Regions from separate parts of the Paenibacillus sp. T2-29 genome, predicted to be linked through region 1. Evidence: predicted binding sites of a transcription regulator. Region 1 holds the regulator's gene; the other holds the start of a gene.
What was found. Region 1 encodes CtsR, which represses protease genes until heat stress. Its sites were predicted from a motif close to ATGGTCAATAAAGGTCAAACA; they were not measured.

Region 1 (3,427 bases):
TAAATTTCCAACTGCTTCGCTGCCTTCACCATAAATGCCGCGAACCGTAAGACCTACCTGTGAAACAGCGGACAATATACGATTGATTTGGTGAGTCATGACCAATGCGGGTAAATGCATCATCACCGAAGCTCTCATACCTGTGCCGACATTCGTCGGACAACTGGTCAGAAAACCTCTCCGATCATCAAATGCATAATCAACATGAGCTTCGAATGCATCATCAATGACCATGGCGCGTTCCCAGGCTTCTCTCACCTGACATCCCGGATATAAGCACTGAATACGCAGATGATCCTCTTCATTTATCATAACACTAACTGATTCATCATCACTAATCAACACAGCACCGTTGCGAGATTCGTTCGCCAAATTAGGACTAATTAAGTGCTTCTCAACCAGTACCTGCTTGTCGATCTCATCCAACTCGGATATTTTCAAGGTATGAAAAGTACCAAAACGACGCAAATCATCATACTGAAGGATATCCGTTAAGCGTTGAAGCACTTCTTCCGACTGCTGATTGGTAGCAAGCATGGGAAAAGGCAGATGCTGCAAGTTACGCGCAATTCTTACCCGGCTGCTAATGACAATCTCCGAATCCGCAGCATCACCACGCATCCAATCACTTAGCGGCTTTTCCGTAAATCGGATATTGGGCATCACGCATTCCCTCCTACTCTTCACAAACTTTACTCTTCAGTCATTTCTTTTTCAAGCTTTCTGATTTGATCCCTAAGCTCAGCAGCTGATTCGAATTCTTCCTGTACAATGTGTTGTTGCATCTCTTTTTTCAAATCATCAATTTGCCGTTTAACCTTTAATCGGCCTCCAGTACGGACCGGAACTTTCCCAACATGACTCGTACTACCATGCACACGCTTGAACAGAGGGTCCAGACGACTATCAAAATATTGATAGCATGATGGACATCCAAAACGTCCTAGCTTACTAAACTGTGTATAAGTCATACCGCAATCCTTGCATTGCAGATTTTGGGGAACAGTGTGACCTGAAGACTGGCTCTTTGTGCTGGAGTCAAAATCCAACATCCCCGACAACAAGCTATGAATCGAAAAGCCATTAGGTGTTCCAGGGATCATCTCCCCTTTTTCCTTCGCACATGTCTCACAAATATGAAACTCTGTCTTTTCGCCATTCACAATTTTGGTGAAATGCAAAGTTGCCGGCCGCATATTACATTCTTGGCACAGCATAAAAGCACCTCCTTCAACGTCAGGATTTTTACAAATCCCTACATCTGAATTGCAAATCTCTATTCACTGGTTAATGGATACTAGCTATTTGGCCGCCAGCAACGAGATCAGCATAGCCTTAAGCAATCTTGCTCGCAGTTGGTCACGATAGGGAAGCTTTAGCAATAATGTATCTCTTGATAAAGCAGCCTTCATTAGACCAGCTTCCCTTTTGCTTAAAAAATGAGCTTCCTCTAACTGATAAATCAGTCCTTCTGCTGCCGATTGGCTAATTTCCTCCCCGATGCTCTGATGAAGGTGTGTATGGATCGCATGTTGTGCAGGTAATTGAATTCGCTGAATTCGAATGTAGCCTCCACCACCGCGTTTACTTTCCACCACATAACCTTTTTCCAGCGTAAACCGGGTACTAATTACATAATTAATTTGCGACGGTACGCAGGAAAAGCGGTCAGCCAGATCATTACGCTGAATCTCCACTAAGCCTTGGGGACTTTCCAGCAGCATGCTCTTCAAATATTGTTCAATAATGTCGGAAACATTGCGCATTTCATCATCCTCCACTAACGGAAACGCAAGAATTCAAATACATTTCACGCTCCACAGAGTCCGCCGTATATTGAACTTAACCAAACGGTATAGTCACGAATCTAAGCTGTATTCAGGCTATTGCCTGTTCTACATCCATTGGAATTGTACCGTTTTGTTTCTAGTGTGACCTTTATTTGCGATAAATCATACACTTCTCTTCTGTCCATAAGAAGCAGCTCCTAACTATACGCAAATCAGGTCGTTATTTTTTACTTTTTTGCTGTCAAATTGTTATATACGGCCAATCCAACAACATAATACTTTTGTGGAATCACACTGATTCCAATTGACTTTGACTTTCTTTGACTATATTCGTATTATAGCACAAATTTCATTTTTGCCAAGGGGTCAATACCATTTTTCGCAATCTAATTATGTTTTATACCATATTACAAAAAACTCTTCCCATTATGGAAAGAGCTTTGAGTAATTATGATAAACCACATCCAATTTGGTTAAAAAAAAGTTGGACATTAAGAAAAACCAATTGGAGCTTTATCAGAAAAAATCCAATAAGAACGTTTGTTTTATTGGTATTACACGTTTAAGTGCAGCCACAGACTTACTGCTTCCTTCAATACGCCCCCAATTAGACAGGTTATCAGCTTGCTGGTAGCCGAGCATTAAAGTTGTTAATGACTGAATCCCCAGTTTCAAGTCAGCTGCTAAGGCGTTGTCAGATAAATTGCTTGTATCCACTCTTGCCAGATGTCCTTGCCCCTCCGTAGTAATTGTTAATCTCCATACTCCTTCATTCCAAGGGGCATACCGATCTGTCAGATGTAAGGTCAAACTTGTTTCTTCTCCAATCTGCTCAAAAGGGTATCTCTCTACAAAAGCAACTGCATCCACAATACGCCCCATAAAATAAGGCACCGTTTCCTGTTGAATTCGCGGATCATCGAGTAAAAAGGGCAGGTTGTCATCTGCTGGAACGTAAATAAATTTACCTTGGGTTATCATTGAGTCATGATTTGCAAAATAAGTCCACAAAGCCCGACGTGCCGTCTCATTTTCATATACCAACTCATCACAATTTAACTGTTTATCTTCTATTTTGTATAGTGCATATCCCTGAGGATTGCCTGCATCCGTGTAATATACTACAGTTCGATAATTTTCATTTAAAATCCGTTCCTGCCACCATTCCTTATCTCGTACCAGCGTACCATTGTAACGTGAAGCATACGATTGATACACTTGGTCCAATTCTGAAATATTTTTGATATCCCGTTTGACTATACCTTCTGTTTTAAGTTTAGCAGGGAATTTATCAATTGGAATGACGTACTTTTTGTACTCCGTATATGTTTCCCATCCAAATTTACGATAAAAGGCAAATGAGAATGGATGCAGAAAAGAAAGGCTTTGTCCTGCAGTCTTCATCTCTTCAAGCGCATGCGTCAACAAACGTGAAACCATACCCCCGCGACGCTTTTCCGGCCACGTTGCCACACCAGCAATGCCCCCCATATCAAAAACCTGACCATGTATGTATACTTGTAGCGGCAGCAAGGTCAGTTTAGCATTCAATTCGTGCCCGTCGAAGATTCCCCATGTTTGTTCTGGTTTGAATTTCTTCTTAGCTTTCTCCAGATCCTCCGGGGGCATTGTAAACT
Region 2 (3,427 bases), on a different contig from region 1:
AGTAACGGTGAAAGTCCAAGTGTCTGCCCAATATGAGATGAACTAGTATAGACCATTAAGCGGAGCCGCAAGCGCCTGCAACATTGCAGGATGACTTGTTGGCTTCTTTTGTCTATTGAAACCGTTTTGTAATGAGTCTGTCATAGCTAATGGCTGTTAGGTGTACAGATTGAAATCAGAGAGTGTACAGATTGTAAACTACATACAATAGGGTATAGATATAATAAGAAAAGTGATCAAAACACATAGATTATACAGATTTGCAATAGGAGGAATACTTACGATGAACAAACATACAAAAAAATGGGGCTCAGCATTGCTGGCAGCGGGAATTTTAGCAGGGGTTGCGGTTATTCCCGTTTCCTATATTGGGGCAGCATCGACCAAACAGCAGCAAGCGACAACACAGCAGCCAGGGATCGCCATCCAATGGAATGGTAAAACGTTGGCCGCTAAAGGTATTCAAGTGAACGGGAACACCATGATTCCAGTGGCAGCACTGCGTGACAGCTTGGGAATTCCGGTGAGCTATGACACCAAAGAAGGGACATATACAGTGGGGAGTGGGTACAACAAGCTCTATATCGTGGTCTCCTCCTCGGATGCCTATGTCAATGTGAACGGAATCAACACGCGCAGCATGGATGCCAAAATGATCGCCGGGAAGCTGTACATTCCTATGAGTCTGCTGAAAGACTATCTGGGTATAGATGCTCAGTGGAATGCAGTTCAGAAAACCGTAACATTAAGTAAAAGCCAGCTAAATCCAATCACAATTGCATCTCAGACGCTTCCAGCTTCGAGTAATGCAAAGGTCTCTTATAAGATTAAGTATCCACAAATCAGCGGCAGCCAGCTGAATCCTGAGGCTCAACAGGCCATTAATAATGTGCTAAAAAAGCATGCAGAGACAGTATTGGCAGCAGGCAAAAAGATGGTGGCAGAGGGAGAGGTTACAGCAGAAAGACCGTATGATTTCGAGAATGATTTTGCAATTGCCTATAACAAGGACGGTATTCTAAGTGTGATTATGCAGGACTACTCGTATACAGGTGGCGCACATGGTATGACGGCGCGTAAAGGATACACGTTCTCGCTCGCTGATGGCAAGCTGCTGCAATTGTCTGACGTATTGAAGGCAAATCCGAACTATAAAAAGTTTTTGAATGCTGATTTGAAGAAAAAAATTGATGCGCTCCAGGCTGGCGAAGGTTTTGAAAAATTTAAAGAGTTGGCCGCAGATCAGAATTTTTATGTGACCAACAGTGGAGTAACCATCGTGTTTGATTTGTATGATTATGCTCCATACGCGTATGGAATTCCGGAGTTTACTTACTCGTTCGCTCAACTGCTGCCTCAGGGCGCAAAGCCTTTTGCGAGACAAAATCAATAATTTGGATGACCTATATTTTTAAAAAATAGCAAATCAAAAAGGCTGCCTACTGGATACAAAAATCCGAGGCAGCCTTTCTATTTACCAGCTATTCAGAAGTAAACTACTTTTCTTATACACCTTCTGGAGAGGAGCTAGTTAACACTTTATCAATAATACCGTATTCTTTGGCATCATCAGCGGACATGAAATAGTCACGGTCTGTGTCTTTTTCGATGCGTTCCAGTGGTTGACCTGTGCGATCTGCGAGAATGCGGTTCAATTTGTCACGCATTTTCAGAATGCGACGGGCGCGAATTTCGATATCCGTTGCCTGTCCTTGTGCACCGCCCAGTGGCTGGTGAATCATAATTTCACTGTTTGGCAAGGCAAAACGTTTGCCTTTGGCACCTGCATTCAGCAAGAAAGCGCCCATAGAAGCAGCCATACCTACACAAATGGTAGATACGTCAGGTTTAATGTATTGCATCGTATCGAAAATGGCCATACCAGCTGTGATGGAACCGCCAGGACTGTTAATATACAAGTGAATGTCTTTTTCAGGATCTTCAGCAGCCAAAAACAGCATTTGTGCAATAATTGAGTTGGCTACAACGTCATTGACGTCCGAGCCTAACAAAATAATGCGATCCTTCAACAGTCTGGAATAAATGTCATAGGCGCGTTCGCCGCGGTTACTTTGTTCTACTACCATAGGAACATAGCTCACGTCAAAAAACCTCCCTTAAATATCGTTAGTGGATTTGGTGGATATGCCGATTACACATCCCTATTTATAAACTGTTACCGTATTAACCACATGATAAACAATTTCAAACAAAAAGTCAAAGAAAGTCAAACTATTGATTAAAAAAAGAGCGCTCAGCGCTCTTTTTGGTTAAAAACATTATATGGAACAATTAGCCAATCATATAAAACGACGCGCCCGCGAGGAATCGAACCTCGATCTCAGGCTCCGGAGGCCTACGTCATATCCGTTGGACCACGGGCGCACAGATGAACATTACAAGCAACTAACTAATTAATTGGAAACAAAGATGATTATATGATATACGGCATTGAATTGCAAGCTTTTATTACGTGCGCATATTCACATAAAAAGTTGAGAAATATAGGTTCAGATAGACTTGCATGTGAAGCAAATATTGGGTAAGATATACGTGGGACTTAAAAAGTTATCCCGGGACATTTTAAGACCAGTTAGAGATATAGCATAGAGACAGAACTTAGAAGTGTGCGGGAGTGGAAAGCATGCGAAAGATATTAGAAATACAGAAGCAGCTTCTGCCCGACCTCATGGATGTTTTGAAAAAAAGGTACACGATCCTGCATCAGATCATGCTGTCCGAAGTTATTGGACGCAGAACACTGGCAGCTTCACTGGATATGACCGAGCGCGTACTGCGCGCTGAGACTGATCTCCTTAAAGCGCAAGGGCTAATTGAGATTGAGAGTGTGGGCATGAAGGTGAGCAAAGCAGGACTGGATCTGCTGGAACAGCTGGAGCCGATTGCGAACAACTTGTTCGGCCTGTCCCAATTGGAGGATCAGATTCGTCAAGCCTACGGTTTGAGGAAGGTGGTTGTCGTTCCAGGGGATTCGGATGCTTCACCGTTAGCAAAGCAGGAACTGGGCCGTGCTGGCGCAAAGGCGCTGCTGAGTGTTATGGATGACGAGGACGTGGTCGCTGTAACAGGTGGCACGACGATTGCAGATGTGGCGGAACAACTGACATTACCTGCTAACGGCCCGCTTAAAGGCGGATGGTTTGTACCGGCACGCGGGGGTTTGGGAGAGAGCATGGAAATGCAGGCAAATACAATTGCTTCCACGATGGCTCGCAAGGTCGGCGCTCAATACCGTCTGCTCCATGTACCGGATTTGCTCAGCAATCATGCTTACAACTCCTTGCTTGAGGATACGAATATTCAGGATATATTGAGCCTGATTCGAGAAAGTCGTATTATCATTCACGGGATAGGCAACGCCATAGCAATGGCCCACAGACGCAAGCTTGACCCTGAAACCTTCGCC

Region 2: a site for CtsR is predicted at 2,214-2,234, ahead of clpP (ATP-dependent Clp endopeptidase proteolytic subunit ClpP). Genes of this name have one in related genera too.

What each region holds. Positions count from the first base shown of each region.
Region 1 covers NZ_JBREVE010000017.1:92,885-96,311, forward strand. Annotated here, with positions in the region: gene ACU1JV_RS27170 (protein arginine kinase) at 1-663, opposite strand, end outside; gene ACU1JV_RS27175 (UvrB/UvrC motif-containing protein) at 693-1,217, opposite strand; gene ACU1JV_RS27180 (CtsR family transcriptional regulator) at 1,302-1,766, opposite strand; gene ACU1JV_RS27185 (GNAT family N-acetyltransferase) at 2,307-3,427, opposite strand, start outside.
Region 2 covers NZ_JBREVE010000008.1:207,925-211,351, reverse strand. Annotated here, with positions in the region: gene ACU1JV_RS20885 (SIMPL domain-containing protein) at 1-46, shown strand, start outside; gene ACU1JV_RS20880 (PdaC/SigV domain-containing protein) at 284-1,393, shown strand; gene clpP (ATP-dependent Clp endopeptidase proteolytic subunit ClpP) at 1,506-2,102, opposite strand; tRNA gene ACU1JV_RS20870 (tRNA-Arg) at 2,314-2,385, opposite strand; gene ACU1JV_RS20865 (sugar-binding transcriptional regulator) at 2,645-3,427, shown strand, end outside.